Regions from separate parts of the Arthrobacter sp. SAFR-023 genome, predicted to be linked through region 2. Evidence: riboswitches for the same ligand, from Rfam matches in the RefSeq annotation. Region 2 holds a riboswitch; each other region holds the start of a gene.
What was found. Region 2 has a riboswitch for S-adenosylmethionine ahead of ACTHQX_RS15010 (DUF1737 domain-containing protein). Riboswitches for the same ligand answer to the same signal wherever they lie in the genome.
Positions count from the first base shown of each region.

Region 1: linked by a shared signal. The riboswitch ahead of ACTHQX_RS00985 (aminotransferase class V-fold PLP-dependent enzyme) and the one ahead of ACTHQX_RS15010 (DUF1737 domain-containing protein) in region 2 are both predicted to bind S-adenosylmethionine.
Region 3: linked by a shared signal. The riboswitch ahead of ACTHQX_RS03070 (bifunctional o-acetylhomoserine/o-acetylserine sulfhydrylase) and the one ahead of ACTHQX_RS15010 (DUF1737 domain-containing protein) in region 2 are both predicted to bind S-adenosylmethionine.

Region 1 is NZ_JBQCMF010000001.1:207,639-213,275, forward strand. Features, by position in the region: gene rsgA (ribosome small subunit-dependent GTPase A) at 1-445, shown strand, start outside; gene hisN (histidinol-phosphatase) at 512-1,324, shown strand; SAM riboswitch class IV at 1,506-1,619, shown strand; gene ACTHQX_RS00985 (aminotransferase class V-fold PLP-dependent enzyme) at 1,654-3,072, shown strand; gene ACTHQX_RS00990 (class I SAM-dependent methyltransferase) at 3,175-3,948, shown strand; gene ACTHQX_RS00995 (metal-dependent transcriptional regulator) at 3,980-4,693, shown strand; gene ACTHQX_RS01000 (fluoride efflux transporter FluC) at 4,700-5,176, shown strand; gene ACTHQX_RS01005 (fluoride efflux transporter FluC) at 5,173-5,538, shown strand; gene ACTHQX_RS01010 (MFS transporter) at 5,535-5,637, opposite strand, start outside.
Region 2 is NZ_JBQCMF010000013.1:115,814-121,450, reverse strand. Features, by position in the region: gene ACTHQX_RS15030 (AMP-binding protein) at 1-1,126, opposite strand, end outside; gene ACTHQX_RS15025 (DUF1508 domain-containing protein) at 1,304-1,705, opposite strand; gene ACTHQX_RS15020 (O-succinylhomoserine sulfhydrylase) at 2,033-3,241, opposite strand; gene ACTHQX_RS15015 (rhodanese-like domain-containing protein) at 3,243-3,662, opposite strand; gene ACTHQX_RS15010 (DUF1737 domain-containing protein) at 3,659-3,967, opposite strand; SAM riboswitch class IV at 3,981-4,095, opposite strand; gene ACTHQX_RS15005 (NtaA/DmoA family FMN-dependent monooxygenase) at 4,260-5,555, shown strand; gene ACTHQX_RS15000 (aromatic amino acid ammonia-lyase) at 5,596-5,637, shown strand, end outside.
Region 3 is NZ_JBQCMF010000002.1:180,294-185,930, forward strand. Features, by position in the region: gene ACTHQX_RS03070 (bifunctional o-acetylhomoserine/o-acetylserine sulfhydrylase) at 1-1,185, opposite strand, end outside; SAM riboswitch class IV at 1,226-1,343, opposite strand; gene ACTHQX_RS03075 (VOC family protein) at 1,472-2,110, shown strand; gene ACTHQX_RS03080 (CPBP family intramembrane glutamic endopeptidase) at 2,206-2,985, opposite strand; gene ACTHQX_RS03085 (histidine phosphatase family protein) at 3,073-3,753, shown strand; gene ACTHQX_RS03090 (DeoR/GlpR family DNA-binding transcription regulator) at 3,767-4,555, opposite strand; gene hutI (imidazolonepropionase) at 4,667-5,637, opposite strand, start outside.

The DNA.
Region 1 (5,637 bases), on a different contig from region 2:
GGTGACCGTGATGCTGGGCCATTCCGGCGTCGGAAAATCCACCATGGTCAACGCCCTGACAGGCGCCGAACGTGCCACCGGCGGCGTCAACGCCGTGACGGGCCGCGGACGGCACACGTCGTCGTCGGCCCTTGCCCTCAAGCTCGCTGACGCCCCGGCGGGAAGCTGGATCATCGACACGCCGGGCATCCGCTCCTTCGGGCTGGCCCACGTCGACCCGGACCGCATCCTGCACTCCTTCCCCGACCTTGAGCCGGGCACCGAGGCCTGCGAACGCGGCTGCAAGCACGACGCCACCGCCGTCAACTGCGGCGTCGATGCATGGGTAGCGGCCGGGCATGCCGGCCCAACCGGAGCAGCCAGGCTCGCGTCCCTGCGCCGCCTGCTGGGCACCGACCCGCGCATGGAGGCTCAGGAAACCAAGGAACTCGGCAGCGTCGGCTAGCCTCCCGCGGCGCAGCCCGGCGGCTGCCTCCCCGCCCCGCCGGGCCTTTGAGGGTAGTTTGGAACCATGACCCAACCCGCTTCAACGTACAACGATGACCTGCGTCTGGCCCATGTGCTGGCCGATTCCGTGGACGACCAGACCATGAGCCGGTTCAAAGCGCTGGACCTCAAGATCGAGACGAAGCCAGATCTGACGCCGGTCACCGATGCGGACAAGGCCGCCGAGGAGTCCATCCGCGGCCAGCTGTCCCGTTCCCGTCCCCGTGACGCCGTCCTCGGTGAGGAGTTCGGAAGTTCCGGCCACGGTTCCCGCCGCTGGATCATCGACCCCATCGACGGCACCAAGAACTTTGTCCGCGGCGTGCCGGTGTGGGCCACGCTGATCGCCCTCGTCGACGAAGGCGAACCGGTCGTGGGCGTGGTCAGCGCCCCTGCGCTGGGCAAGCGCTGGTGGGCGGCAAAGGGCGCCGGCGCCTACTCGGGCCGTTCCCTCGCGGCCGCCACGAGGCTCAAGGTATCCAATGTGTCCAGCCTTGCCGACGCGTCACTGTCCTACTCCAGCCTCGGCGGCTGGAAAGACCGCGGAAACCTCGATGAGTTCCTCCAGCTCACTGAGGAAGTTTGGCGCACCCGGGCCTTTGGCGATTTCTGGTCCTACTGCATGGTGGCCGAAGGGGCCGTGGACATCGCCTGCGAACCTGAGCTGAACCTGTACGACATGGCGGCGCTGGTGCCGATCGTGACCGAGGCAGGCGGCCGTTTCACGTCCCTCGAAGGCACGGACGGCCCGTTCGGCGGCAATGCGCTGGCGACCAACTCGATCCTGCACTCGGAAGTCCTGAAGCGCCTGAACCCGCAGCTGGACGATTTGCTCTAGTTTTTGTCCTGCCGCGCCCTGCGCCTCTTGTGCTGAATATTACGACGGCGGCCGCCCCCTTCCGTGGGCGGCCGCCGTCGTTTATTCGGCCACAGGCCCGATATCCGGGCTACGTAATAATCCGCTTAACATTCCGGACCGGCTTTTTCATCGCCCGTCCGGATGTCCTAGTCTCGTAACAGGTCACGAGTGCCAGCGCTAAACCCCGGTTTGCTGGCCGGCAACCCTCCATTCGCGGTGGGGTGCCCCGGGTGACGACCAGGCCGATCCGGAACGGACCCGGCAAGCGCGGATCCCCGTCACACGGGGTCCTTTCTCAGTGAGGTCCCATGACGACTGCAACCATTTCTTCCACCGAGTCTTCTGCCGCGGACGCGGCCCTGCTGGACGGCCGGTTCGCCGCCGCAGGCCGTCCCCTGGCAGCCGTCACCGGCGCAGAAATACAGGCTCCGCTGATCCAGGGCGGACATGTCCGCTACGCCAACCTCGACTACGGCGCTTCCGCCCCTGCGCTGTCTGTGGTTTCTGCATACCTCAACGAGATCCTGCCGTACTACGCGAGCGTCCACCGCGGTGCAGGCTATGCCTCGCAGATCAGCACGTCCGTGTACGAGAACGCGCGGGACATCGTGCGGGAGTTTGTGGGCGGCCGCGCCGATGACGCCGTCATCTTCACCCGGAACACCACCGACTCCCTCAACCTGCTGGCCGGCTGCCTTCCCGTGCAGGACCACCACCACACCGGCGAGGTGCTGTACCTGGACATCGAGCACCACGCCAACCTGCTGCCGTGGCAGGGCGTGCCGCACCGCAGCGTCGTGGCCTCGGAGACGCTGGAAGCCACCATCGGCAGCCTGCGCGCCGAACTGGAGCACGGCGATGTCAGCCTCCTCGCCGTGACCGGCGCCTCCAACGTCACCGGCGAAATCCTTCCCATCCGGCGCCTCGCTGCCCTTGCCCATGAATACGGCGCCCGGATCGTGGTGGACGCCGCGCAGCTCGCGCCGCACCGCCGCGTCAACATCGCCGCGGACGACGTCGACTACCTCGCCTTCTCCGGCCACAAGCTCTACGCCCCCTTCGGGGCCGGCGTCCTGATCGGCCGCCCCGACTGGCTCGACGCCGGCACTCCCCACCTCGCCGGCGGCGGCGCCGTGAGCGAGGCCAGGCTCGACGGCGTCAGCTGGGCCACCGGCCCCGCCCGCCACGAGGGCGGCTCACCCAACGTGCTCGGCGCAGCCACCCTGGCCCGGGCAACCCAGGTCATCGCTGCCCTGGATCCGCAGGGCTGGCACGCCCATGAGGCGGCCATCCGGTCCTTCCTCGTCGAGGGGCTGGGCAAGATCGACGGTGTCACTGTCCACCAGATCTTCGCCGACAGCGACCCGGACGACGCCATCGGTGTTGTCAACTTCTCCGTGGAGGGCTACGACGCCGGCCTGGTGGCCGCCTACCTGTCGGCCGAACACGGCGTGGGCCTGCGCGATGGCCGCTTCTGCGCGCACCCGCTGCTGAAGCGCCTCGGCCTGCCGTCCGGATCCCTGCGCGCCAGCTTCGGCGTGGGCTCACGGCTCGAGGACGCCCAGCGACTGCTCGCCGGCATCGAGGAACTCCGCCGCTCCGGCCTCGGCTGGGACTACGTGGTGGACGCCGGACGCTGGGTCCCGGCGAACGACACCCGCACCTACCCGGAGTGGGCACCCAACACCCCCGGCACCGCGGGCGCCGCACCCTGCGCGCAGGACTAAGCGCCGCCCCGGACTAAGGCGCCGCCCCGGACTGCTACGGCAGCTGTCTCCGTACGGTAAATTCGAAAGGTAATTTTCGACGTCGGGCTAAGGAGACTGTGCGTGGCACGGGGCGGTCCCAAACTTCATCACGCACGCCGGCAGGAGCTCGGGCAGAGCTTCCAGGACGGCGGCGAGCACTACCACCGCGTCCGTCCCGGCTACCCTGCTGATTCCGCGGACTGGCTCATTCCGGCGGGGGCCCGCACGGCCGCAGACATCGGCGCCGGAACCGGCAAATTCACGGCACTGCTGGTGGAACGCGGGCTGAGCGTCAGCGCGGTGGATCCTTCCGTGGACATGCTGGAGCAGCTCAGCCGTGTCTTTGGAAACAGTGCCTACCCCGCGGTGCAGGCTCTGGAAGGGACCGCCGAGGCAACCGGACTGCCCGAGGCGGCGTTCGACGTCGTCAGCGTTGCCCAGGCATGGCACTGGTGCGACCCGCTGCTGGCCAGCACCGAGATTTCCCGGATCCTCAAGCCGCACGGGGTGCTGGGCCTCATCTGGAACCAGCTGGACACATCCGTTCCTTGGGTACACCGGTTGTCCCGCATCATGCACGCGGGCGACGTCCACAAACCCGACTTCCGCCCCAAAATCGGCCCCGAATTCACGTCCCTGGAAAGCCACCTGACGCGGTGGGAGGATCCCGTCACCCCTGACGACATCCTGGAACTGGCCAAGTCCCGCAGCTATTACCTCAGGGCCAACGACGCCACCCGAGCCAAGGTGACCCACAACCTGACCTGGTACCTGCACGAACACCTCGGGCATGCCGACGGCGAACTGCTGCAGCTCCCCTACCTCACCCAGACCTGGCGGGCTGTCAGGGCGTAACGCCCCGGTGGCAGCAGGTAGGCTTGAAGCTGTGAAGACCAGTACGCCCTCCTCCTCAATCGAGGACTACGTTAAGGTCATCTATTCCTTCACGGAATGGCAGGACAAGCCCATCACCTCCACCCAGCTTGCACAGCGCCTCGGCGTGGCCAACTCCTCGGTCTCCGAGATGGTGCGCAAGCTCAAGGACCAGGGGCTGGTCCTGCACAAGCCGTACAGCGCCATTACGCTCACGCCCCAGGGAGTCAGGCTGGCCCTCTCCATGGTCCGGCGGCACCGGCTCATTGAGACGTACCTGGTCAAGGACCTCGGGTACAGCTGGGACGAAGTCCACGATGAGGCCGAGCAGCTGGAACATGCGGTCTCGGACACGTTCATTGAGAGGCTGGCAGCCCGGCTGGGCAACCCGTCCAGGGACCCCCACGGCGATCCCATCCCCTCGGCCGACGGTTCCGTCCGGATGCCGTCCGCCCACCGGATGATCGAGCTCGACGACGGCCACACCGGCAGGATCACCCGGATCAGCGACGAGAACCCGGAGCTGCTGCGCTACCTCGCAGCAGAGAAGATCAGCCTCGACGCCGACGTCGAGGTGCGCGGCCGCAAGCCTTTCGGCGGCGCGCTGGTTGTCCGCATCGGTTCCCCCGGGACCAGCCGCGACGTTGACCTCGCCGACGAAGTCGCCTCTGCGCTCTGGATCCACAGCGACTCCGCACATCCCGGCTGCCGCATGGCCGGCCTGTAGGCACTGGTGGGGTCTCCCCTGGCCGGCAGCACCGGCGCCGGCCCCATGGCGGGTTCCGGTTACGGCTGGCGGGCCTGGACCGCCGTGGCCGCCGGCGGCCTACTGGGCACGGAACTCCGGTACGTGCTGGGACTGCTGTTCCCGGACCAGCCCGGAGACCTGCCGTGGGCTACGCTGGTCATCAACATCGTTGGCAGCTTCGTGCTGGCAGCCCTCACCACCATCTGGATCGCGCGGCCGCAGACCCCGTTCTGGCTCCGCGCCGCAATCGGGCCGGGTGTGCTGGGCTCATTCACTACCTTCTCCGCCGTCGTATTTTCCGCGGACCAGCTGACCCGCACCGGTTTCCCGGCGTTGGGACTTCTCTACGTGGGACTGTCCGTCCTGCTGGGGCTGGCGGCGGCTGCCGCCGGCTGGCGGACCGGCAGGGTGCTCGGCGCGCCCCGTGCTTTCCGCGGCGCTCCCCGTGGTGTTAAACAGTGACGGCACTCCTCGTGGGCCTGTTCGGCATCGGCGGAGCCCTCCTCCGGTTCGCCGTGGATGGCTGGCTGGCCGGCTTCCCGTCGCCGCGGCGGCACTGGCCCTGGGCTACCCTGGTGGTCAACGTGGCCGGCTCGTTCGTAATCGGGCTGTCCGTGGGCGTCACCGCGGCGTTCGGCCCCGAATGGCACGCTGCCCTGGCCACCGGGTTCGCCGGCGGCCTGACCACGTTCAGTTCCTGGACCACTGCGACGGTGCGGCTGGCCAGCGAACGGCGCTACCTCGCCGCCGCCGCCAACATCCTCGCCAACTTGGTGCTTGGGCTGGCTGCTGCCGCGGCGGGAATCGCGGTCAGCGGCGGCTAGCGGGCACCCGGGTTGCGAATTCCGACGGCGGAGCAGGCGGCACCCAGCAACAGCAGCGCCGCGGTGGCCAGCAGCGCGCGGTGCAGGCCCGGCGTCGTT
Region 2 (5,637 bases):
GGCCAACGATCTTGACGAACCGGCTGCGCCGCCCCACCACTTCGTAGACGCCGGCGGGGTGCCTCCGGGCCAGATCGCCGGTGCGGAGTTCGTGGACCGTGCGGCCGGCGCCGAGATCCTCCGGTGTCTCCGCGTAGCCGAGCATGACGTTGGGTCCGGTGTAGACGAGTTCGCCGTGCTCGAGGCCGGGAACCGGCTCAATGCGGAAGGCGCCGCCGGGAACCGGGATGCCGATGGCGCCTGGGTGCTCGGCGGCCAGCGCGGGCGGAAGGTAGGCCATCCGCGCGGTCGCTTCCGTCTGGCCGTACATGACGAACAGTTCCCACCCCTTCCGGCGGCCGAGCTCGGCGTAGCCCTGCACGCGCTCGGGGGCGAGCCGGCCTCCCGCCTGCGTGACATACCGCAGGCCGGCCAAGGTCATCTCGGCAAAGCCCACCCGCTCCAGCAGCTCGAAGGTGTACGGCACCGCCGCGAACGACGTTGCCCCGCCGGTTCGGAAAAGCTCCCAGAAGCACGGGTCAACAACGGAAAGGTTTGTGAGCACCAGGCCCGCACCGCGAAGCAGGTGGCTGTTGATTACGGACAGCCCGTAGCAGTAGGACATCGGCAGGGTGGTCGCGGCGCGGTCTGCCGGGCCGATGCTCAGGTACTCGGCAATCGACTCGGCATTGGCCTGCAGATTGGCGGCGGACAGGCGCACCAGCTTCGGCGAACCCGTGGAACCGGACGTGCTGAGCAGCAGCGCGAGGTCCGGATGGAGTTCGTGCCTGGTTCCGGGCCTGCGCTCCTCAAACACCGTCTCTCCGCCAGCTGAGCGCAGCACGACGTCGGGGTCATAGGCGGCCACCAGGGACTCGAGTGCCGCCGGCTTGTCCTCCGGCAGCAGGATCAGCGGGTGGCCGCCGACCAGGGCGGCGAGATACGCCACCAGGGAGTCGACGTCGTTCGCTGCGGCCAGCGCCACGAGGCGCCGCTGCGTTCCCAGCCGGAGGGCGAGGGCATCAACCCTGCGGGCCAGGTCCCGGTAGGTGAGAGTGGAATTGTCGGTAAGAACGGCGGGCCTGTCCCCGTAACCCGCCAGATCGGCGGCGAAGGGCACCCGCGCGAAATCAAGCTGCGTGGTCACCGGAAGAGGATATGAGTTAAGGCTTACCTAAGTAAACCGATCAGCTGCCTGTTACGTCGTGCGATACTCGAGCCGTGACGGCGTCGTACGAGTTCAGGGCGGCCTTATGGCTCTATCCGGGAGAGTCTGCATGGCACTTCATTACGTCCGCCAGTTACTGAGGAGCAGTTGCGGCGGTCACGCCGCCCCTGTCCACCGGGCCGGCTCGGCAGGTGCCGCCGGCCTGCACAGCGGCGAACCGGGAGCCTCCGAGGACGTACGCTTCTTGCCGAATCCCTGCCTGCGGTGGTCGGGCCGTGCCGGGAGAACCTGGGTAGGCGAAGGCGCGGGGGCCGATACGGCCGGCTGAACCGGAGCGGACTCTGTCACCGGGGCAGACTTGGTCGCCGGAGCTGCCGCAGTCGAGAGGTCCGTGATGAGCCCGGTCCCGGCGCATTCGCGTACGTCGGCGATGCCGGCCGCGGCCGCGCGCTTGTCCTCGAAGGGTGCGGAGATAGCCAGTACCGATCCATCGGGGGCCTTCAGCCGGAACCGGAACTGGGACTCTGCGTCAACAAAAACTTCGAATACTCCGGCCATGGCGGTCCTTCCGGTCAGGGAGGCTGCACGCAGCGTCTTCGCGGCCGCGGCCCCGAACGCATCACTGCGTCTGTCCTTGGGTGGGGTGCTGAACCGACAGGGATTGATCGGTTCATCGGTGTTATTAGAGTCTGCCCAGTGCACACGGAGCCTAACAAGACCATCTGTGTAAACCCTGGGTAAACCCTGCTGGTCCACCCACTAAACCGTGCCGCACCCGCGTTCTCAAGGACGCCGGAAATGAAGGGACGTGCAGCGCAACCGAGGTTCACAGCCGGCCATGGGAAGTAAGAAACAGCCGGCCCGGAAGAACAGGATTTAAGGAGGTCAGATCTGCTTGAGTGCCTGCTCCAGGTCCGCGACAAGGTCATCCGCGTCCTCCAGGCCGACGGACAGCCGCACCACTCCATCGCTGAGCCCGATCGCGGCACGTCCTTCCGGTCCCATGGCCCGGTGCGTCGTGGTGGCGGGGTGGGTGATCAGCGACTTGGCGTCGCCCAGGTTGTTGGAGATGTCGATGATCTTCAGGGCGTCCAGCAGCGCGAAGGCGGCCTCCTTGCCCGACTGGCCGGCCGCCGTCGCAAGCTCCAGCGTGAGGACGGTGCCGCCGGCCTTCATCTGCTTGGCCGCCAGTTCGTACTGCGGGTGCGACTTGAGCAGCGGGTACTTCACCCAGTTGACGGCGGGCTGGGCCTCGAGCCATTCGGCCAGGCGCAGCGCCGTGGCGGACGAGTGGTTCACGCGCAGCGCCATGGTCTCCAGGCCCTTGGTGAGGACCCAGGCGTTGAATGAGGAGAGGGCCGGGCCGGTGTGGCGCATGAGCTGCTTGACCGGGCCGTCGATGAATTCCTTGGTGCCCAGGATGGCTCCGCCCATCACCCGGCCCTGGCCGTCGATGTGCTTCGTGCCGGAGTAGACCACCACGTCCGCGCCGAGGTCTCCGCAGCGCTGCAGCAGCGGGGTGGCGAAGACGTTGTCCGCCACAACCTTGGCGCCGGCGGCGTGGGCGAGTTCGCTGACCGCCGCGATGTCCACGATTTCCTGCATGGGATTGGACGGGGATTCGAAGAAGACGGCTGCGGTGGGCACCGAGAGGGCAGCCCGCCACTGCTCGAGGTCCGGACCGTCCACGAAGACCGTCTCCACGCCCCAGCGCGGCAGGATTTCGTTGAGGATCACGAAGCAGGAGCCGAACAGGGAACGGCTGGCGACCACGCGGTCCCCGGCCCCGAGCAGGGCGCCCAAGGCGGTGAACACGGCGGACATTCCGGACGCCGTCGCAAAGCACGCCTCGGTGCCTTCGAGCAGGCGGAGCCGTTCCTGGAAGGTGGCCACGGACGGGTTGCCGTAGCGCGAGTAGACGAAGCGTTCGTCCTCGCCGGTGAAGGCGCGCTCCGCGGCTGCGGCGGACTCGTAGACGAACCCGGAGTTGAGGAAAACGGGTTCGGTGGTCTCTTGGAAATTGGTGCGGTCAAGCCCGCCGCGCACGGCCTGGGTGTCGGGGCTCCAGCCGGCGGCGTCGTGATTAAAGGTCAATTTAGTTCTTTCCCAGGTTCGTCGGCAGGCCGCGGTTCTTCCAGCCGTTCACGGTGCGCTCACCGTAGCGGTCAGGTTCGCCCTCGAAGCCTTCGAGCACGTTGTAGGAGGTGAAACCCGCCTGGGTGGCAGCGATTGCCGCGCCGATGGAGCGCTGGCCGGAGCGGCACAGGAAAAGCAGCTCCACGCTCTTGTCCTCCGGCGCCTGCTGCTTCAGCTGTTCGACGAAGTCGGAGTTGGGAATGCCGCCGGGAAAAGTCCATTGGATAAACAGGGGATCGTTGCGCTGGCTGTTCGCGGATACAGTTTCCGGGACGCCGATGTGCGCCCATTCACCCTCGGTGCGCACATCCACCAGGATGGCGCCCTCTTCGAGCTTGGCCCAGGCGTCCTGCGGGGTGAGGTCTCCGGCGTAGCTCATGCGTGGCCCTCGTAGGCTTCTTCGGCGAGGTCCTCGTCAGAGTCCAGCCGGTCAACGGCGGTGGCGACGGCGGCATCTGCACTGGCGATGGCGGCTGGCAGGATGAGGGCCTGGGCCACGATGACGCCGGTGCCGTTGAAGGTGGCGGCAGGGCTGCCGTGCAGCACGTAGCCCTCAGCCAGGGCAGCCGAGATGCGCTCACAGAACGCTCGGTCGTCCGGCCCCGTGATCAGGCGGTAGGACAGCTTCTCCTCGGGTTTATCCTGCTGGGATGGCAGTGTTGCAACGGCGGGGGCGTCTGACACGACGGATCTCCTTTTCTCACGCTTGCAGCTCGAAGTGGTCGATATGCCGAGTATTCACCTGAGGCACCCCGCCGGAGAAGGAGGGTTGCCGACCGGCCAGTCAGGGCTTAATACCGGTACTCATTACTCCCCAAAAACGTAACACTGACGACGGCGGGGCGCACCGCCGCCGCCGTCATCTTCCGTAACGCATCAAACCGCAACGGGAGGATAATGACGGGAGATGAACCGCCGTAACGCCGGATGAAACCAGGCCGCAGTGAATGATTCGACTCCGAATACAGTGACTCCCATGCTGCACTTTGGATGGTTTGTGGGCCATGGCTTCGGGGTCCAGGGCTGGGGGACGCCCGGCTACGGAATCGGCTACGACTGGAGGAAGCCCGCCCCCTACCAGCATGCAGTCCGCGAGTTTGAGCGGGCGGGGCTGGACCTGTTCATCATCGAGGACTCCCTCACCGTTCCGGACACTTACGGCGGGAGTGCGGAGGTCTCGCTGGCTCAGGCGTCCTTCGCGCCGAAGCACGATCCGCTGGCCCTGGTGCCGTATCTGCTCTCCGCCACGGAACACCTCGGCATTGTGCCCACCATCAGCGCCTCCTTCTACCCGCCGTTCACGGCCGCCCGGCTGCTGGCCACGCTGCAGCACTTCTCCAACGGGCAGCTGGGCTGGAACGTGGTGACCTCCGGTAGCGACCTTGCCGCGCAGAACTACGGACTGGACCAGCAGATCGAGCATGACCTCCGCTACGAGAAGGCCGAGGAGTTCGTGGACGTCGTGCGCAAGCTCTGGCGCAGCTGGGAACCGGACGCCATCCGGGAGGACACCCGGGCGGGAATCTTTGCGGACCACACCAAGGTCCGGCCGATCCACCACGAGGGGGAGTTTTTCAAGGTCCGGGGACCGCTAAACACGGCCCCGCTGCCGGAGGAGCCGGTGCTCGTTCAGGCCGGGGCATCACCGCGGGGCAAGGCCTTCGCCGGTGCGAACGCCGATGTTGCGATCGCCCTGGCCCGCGGCGCCGACGGCATGAAGGCGTACCGGGACTCCATCCGCGCCGAGGCAGCCGCGGCCGGCCGTAATCCTGACGACGTCAAGGTGCTGTTCGTCCTCAAACCCACCGTGACCGGCTCCAAGGCTGAAGCGGAGGAGCTGCGGGCGGCGCGCCGGGAGCTCACGCAGCGGGACATCGACAGCCAGCTCAACTCGATCTCCTACCTGTCCGTTATCGACTTCAAGCAGTTCGACCTCGACGCGCCCCTCCCCGAGCTCAGCACCAACAGCAACCAGGGCACCCTGGAGCACTTCTCCAAGGCCGCGCCCCCGGGTTCCACGCTGCGGCAGATCCTGCAGGCACGGAGCGGCGGCGCCGGCGACAGCATCATCGGCACCGCCGAGGAAATCGCCGACCACCTCGAGGAAACCGGGGCTGCAGTCGGCGGCGACGGGTTCCTCTTCTCCGGCTTCGTGGACCCGGCCACCGTTCACGGCGTGCTGGACAGGCTGGCGCCGGTGCTTCGCCGTCGGGGTCTGTTGCGGACAAGCTATGGCGATGGCGGCTTCCGCCGGAACCTGCTGGACTTCTAACGCCATGGCCAGGGCTGGTGCAGTGGCGGGGCCGGGTTCTATGGATGGGCGCGGGGGACGTGGCGGACTGGTGTCCGGCGTC
Region 3 (5,637 bases), on a different contig from region 2:
GCTGTGCGTGGTCGACGCCGGGTGGATGACGAGGGAGCGGACGTCACCAATGTTTGCCACATGGGAGTGCAGTTCCAGGGCATCCACGAAGCGCTTTCCGGCCTCGGCGCCGCCGGCCAGCGTAAAGGCCACCACCGCGCCGGTGCCCTTGGGCCCGTACTTCAGGCCGCGCTCGTACCAGGGGCTGGACGGCAGCCCGGCGTAGGCCACGGACTCCACGTCGTCCCGGGCTTCCAGCCAGCCGGCCACGGCTGCCGCGTTGGCCACGTGGCGCTCCACCCGAAGGCTCAGGGTTTCCAGGCTCTGCGCGATGAGGAAGGCATTGAACGGGGACACCGCGGAGCCCAGGTCGCGGAGCAGCTGGACGCGGGCCTTGAGGATGTAGGACAGGTTGGCTCCCAGGGCGCCGCCTGCGCCAAGGTCCCGGGCATAAACCAGCCCGTTGTAGGTGGGGTCCGGCGTATTGAAGCCGGGGAAACGCACCTGGTCCTTGCCGAAGTCGAAGTTGCCTGAATCCACGATGACGCCGGCAATGGCGGCACCGTGACCGCCGAGGTATTTGGTGGCCGAGTGCACCACGATGTCCGCACCCCACTCGAGCGGGCGGATGAGGTAGGGCGTGGACAGGGTGTTGTCCACGATCAGCGGCACGCCGGCCTCGTGCGCTGTCCGGGCAACGCCTTCGATGTCCAGCACGTCCTGCCGGGGGTTCGACACCACCTCGGCAAAGAAGAGCTTGGTGTTCGGCCGCACGGCGTCGCGCCACTGCTCCAGGTTGTCCGGGTCTGCCACGAAGGTGACGGAGACTCCGAACTTCTTCAGGGTGTGTGCCAGCAGGTTGTAGGTGCCGCCGTAGAGGCTGGGGCTGGCAACAATGTGGTCACCGGCCTCGGCGATGTTAAGGATGGCGTACGTTTCGGCGGCCTGGCCGGAGCTCAGGAGCAGTGCCGCAAGCCCTCCTTCCAGACTGGCGATGCGCTGTTCAACGGCATCCTGGGTAGGGTTGCCGATCCGGGTGTAGATAGGTGCGATCTCGGCCAGCGCAAAGCGGTCCGCTGCACTTTCGGCGCTGGGGAAGACGAACGACGTCGTCTGGTAGATCGGCAGTGCCCGGGCGCCGGTGGCGCCGTCCGGCGCCTGGCCGGCATGGATCTGGCGGGTTTCGAATGACCATGCGTTGGACATGAGGCTCCTCAGCTGTTGGGCGTGTGCTGGTCCCGGCACAGGCCCGCGCTTGCCACACGGCGGGCGCCACGCAGCCAGGTCTTCACCCGGGGCACCCCGCCGCGGTTGGAGGGTTGCCGGCCAGCGAGCCGGGGCTCTCTTCGCTGGCACTCATGACCTGCGATCAGTGTAGGAATGGGACTGTTACGCGCACAGCTTTGTGAAGAACTTCGTCAAAGTATGGACTTTTCGCGAGGTTAGGTGGACCTAAGCTGAGAGCCACCTCACAAAGTGCCAAGATGAGGTCATGCGCATGGATCACGTCTCTTACGCCTGTGAACACGATGGCCTGGCGGCCACCACCGAACGTATCTCCTCTGCCCTCGGCGTCGAAGCCGTAAAGGGCGGGGTGCACCCCCGGTTTGGGACCCGGAACATGATCATTCCCCTGGCCGGCCACAAGTACCTCGAGGTTGTTGAGGTACTGGACCACCCGGCGTCGGACAAGGCACCGTTCGGCCAGGCCGTCCGGGCCCGGTCCGCGGCGGGCGGCGGCTGGATGGGCTGGTGCGTCGAAGTTGACGACCTCGCCCCATTCGAGGAACGCCTGGGCCGCTCCGCGGTCAACGGCAACCGCAAGTTCCCCGACGGCCGGGAGCTTGTCTGGAAGCAGATCGGCATCCTGGGCCTGATCGCGGACCCGCAGGTCCCCTACATGCTGAAGTGGGAGGGCGATGCGGAGCTGCACCCGTCCAACGCCTATGACAGCAATGTGAAGATGTCCAGCCTCACGATCGCGGGCTCTGCCGAGCGCGTGACCGAGTGGCTCGGCGAGCCCGTCGAAAGGCCGCTGGAGGATGTCGCCGTGAACTGGGTCGCCCCGCACGGAACGCCGGGCATTCTCTCGGTCACGTTCGAAACCGCAGCGGGCGCCGTCACCATCTGACGCACTCTCCGCCCTTCACTTCGGCCGCCATCAGCGGGTGCCAATGACGTCACCCGCCGATGGCGGCCGAATCACTTTTAAGGGCCGGGCGCTTCCTAGCCCAGGCCGACCGCTTTGCCGAACAGGCTGAACCCGACGAACGCGACGATGTCCAGCATGGCGTGCGCGATGACGAGCGGCATCACCCTCCGGGTCCTGGTGTAGATCCAGGCGAAGACCACGCCCATGATGGCGTTTCCAATGAATGGTCCGAACCCCTGGTACAGGTGGTAGCTGCCGCGGAGCATTGCGGACACAAAGATCGCCAGCGGCACGGACCAGCCGAACTTGCCGAACCGGTCCAGCAGGTAGCCCACCACAATGACCTCCTCCACGACCGCGTGGCGCAGTGCGGACAGTATCAGCACGGGCACCGTCCACCAGTAGGCGTCCAGACCGCTGGGGATGATCGCCGTCGTAACGCCCAGGGCCCGCCCCGCGGCGTAAAGGCCCAGCGACGGGATCCCGATCAGGGCGGCCAGCCCCAGCCCCTGCAGCAGGTCCCTGCCCGGCCGGGCAAAGTTGAATCCCAGCTTCCGGAACGCCGAGCCGGCGTCGTGCCCGCCTCCGGCCTTCGCTTGGCGCTGGTCTGTCAAAAAGTAGATCACCAGCAGGACCGGCACCAGGGCGAAGATGATGTCCAGCAGCTGGTAGGTGAGGTCGAAGTACTCGCGCGTGCTTTGCGACCTGTTCAGCGTGGACGTCCCCTGCGCCAGCGGTGCCCGGGTCATTTTGTCCAGCAGCTGCACCACGGAGTAGACGGCGGACTGGCCGAGCGACAGCCCAAGGACGATCCAGACTTCGAACCGCAGCCGACGGCGGGAGGGAACCAACATGTTCCTATCTTGCCTGCACCGGCTGGTACTTTCCTGTCAGCCAGTCGGTTCCTGTCCGGCCGCGGGCTGACCCTATGCTGGGGAACTATGAGCGCTCCCGGGAAAATCATCATGATCCGGCACGGCCAGTCGGCGGCCAACGCGGATACCTCCATTTACAACAGGGTGCCCGACTACCGGATTCCGCTGACAGAGCTTGGCCTGGAGCAGGCGAAAGCCGCCGGGGAACGCATCCGGCGCGAGCTGGACGGCCGGCAGGTGAGCGTCTACGTCTCACCGTACCTGCGCGCCTACCAGACCCTTGAGGCACTGGATCTGGGCCCGCTGACGGAGCGGGTGATCGAGGAACCGCGGCTGCGCGAACAGGACTGGGCCAACTTCCAGATTTCCGGCGACATCGAGGACCAGAAGGAACTCCGCAACGCCTATGGCCACTTCTTTTATCGCTTCCGGGAGGGCGAGTCCGGCTCCGACGTCTACGACCGGATCTCCTCGTTCATGGAGACCCTGTACCGGCACTGGTCCAAGCCCGACTACTCCCCGAACGCCCTGCTGGTCACGCACGGGCTGACCATGCGCCTGTTCTGCATGCGCTGGTTCCACTGGTCCGTGGAGTATTTCGAGTCGCTGAACAACCCCGAAAACGCCGAGGTCCGCATGCTGGTGCGCAACAGCCTGGGCAAGTACGAACTCGACACACCGTTCACACAGTGGGTGGACCGGAGGGTGGACGAAACCGTGCTGGACGCCCCGCCGGTGATTTTCTGAGCCGTCTTCTTTTCTAGGCGCCGGCCACGAGCACTTCGGTGCCGCGGGCTTCGAAGGCGGCCTTGTCGGCCGCGGAAATGCCGGAGTCGGTGATGAGCCGGGTGAAGTTGTAGCCGTCCATGGTGGCAAACGCCCGGCGGCCCACCTTCGAGGAGTCTGCGATCACGTAGGACTCGCTGGCGCGGCTGGCCAGCAGGGCGTTGACCGTAGCCTCGGCCTCGCCGGTGTTGGTGGGCCCCACCTCCGGGTCGACGCCGTTGACCCCGATGAAGGCGATGTCCAGCACCACCTTCTGCATGATGATGTCCGTGTACGGGCCCACGAGTTCATAGGACCGCGGATTGAGGATGCCGCCGGTCACCATCACCTTGATGTTGGGCCGGACGGCAAGCTGGGAGGCGATATTGATCGCATTGGTGACCACGGTCAGGGTGGGCTGGTTCGACGGCGAGTTAAGGTCCTCCCGGGTGGCCAGGATCTGCGCGAGGGCGGTGCTCGTGGTGCCGCCGCATAGGCCGATGACCATTCCCGGGCTGATGAGCGCCGAGGCGGCCAGGGCGATCTCCTGCTTGGCCACGGCGTGGTCGTCCCGGTTGTACCTGCCGGGAAGGTCGTAGGCGAGGGCGCCGGTGGTGGCGCCGCCGCGGGTCCGGGTCAGCAGCCGCCGCTTGGCCAGGCTGTCCAGGTCCCGCCGGGCGGTGGCCGGTGACACGCCGAGCCGGGTGACGATTTCCTCGACTTCCACCTGGCCGGCCTCGGCAAGGAGATCAAGGATGGCCGTCAGTCGGTCGGTGCGTGTCATGCAGGGCCTTTCAAGATCCAAAAACGCCACAAGGAAATGACGCTTTGTGATTGTATCAGACCCTGAGCGATCATCTTGCGTCACTCCCGGGGGGAATGGCACCGCCTGACACTACCGTGCCCGCACCCCTGCACGCCACACCGCGTGGGTCAGCGGCATGCCGGGGCGGTAGGCGAGGTGGGTGGCGGACGGGGCGTTAAGGACGTGCAGGTCCGCCCGGTGTCCGACGGCGAGTGAGCCCACGGCGCGTCCGCCGTCGACGTCGTTACCGGACTCGCGCTGCAGCGCCAAGGCGCCGCCGTACGTCGCCGCCCGGACGGCCTCATGGACACTCAGTCCCATCTGGAGGACGGCGGTGGTGACGCAGAACGCCATGGAGCTCGTGTAGGACGTGCCCGGGTTGCAGTTGGACGCGAGCGCCACGGGCACGCCGGCGTCCAGGAGCTGGCGGCCGGGAGCCAGCGGCTGGCGGGTGGAGAGGTCGCAGGCCGGCAGGCAGGTGGCCACCGTTCCCCGCCCGCCCGTTCCCGCGGCGGCATCCCAGCCCGACCAGCCGGCGGCGAGGTCTGCGATGTCCTGCTCCGAAAGATAGTTGACGTGGTCCACGCTTGCCGCGCCGAACTCCACCGCGAGGCCGACGCCGGCGCCGTAGCCCAGCTGGTTGCCGTGCACCCGCAGCCCCAGGCCGGCGTCGCGGCAGGCCTGCAGCACGGCACGTGACTGTTCCTCCGAGAAGGCGCCCCGTTCGCAGAACACGTCGGCCCAGCGGACGTAAGGGCGGACCGCATCCAGCATCGGGCCGCAGACGAGCTTGGTGTAGTCATCCGCATCCGCCCCGGCCGGCACCAGGTGGGCGCCCAAATAGGTGACCTCGTCCGCCACCGTCGAGGCGATCCGCGCGCTCCGGGCTTCCTGCTCGACATCGAGGCCGTAGCCGGTTTTCGTCTCGAGGTACGTCGTGCCCTGCGACACTGCTTCGGCGACCCGGCCCTGCGCCAGCCGCGTAAGGTCGTAGTCGCCGGTGTTCCGGGTGGCTTCAGTGGTGACGGCGATGCCGCCGGCGCTGTACTCCTCCCCTGCCA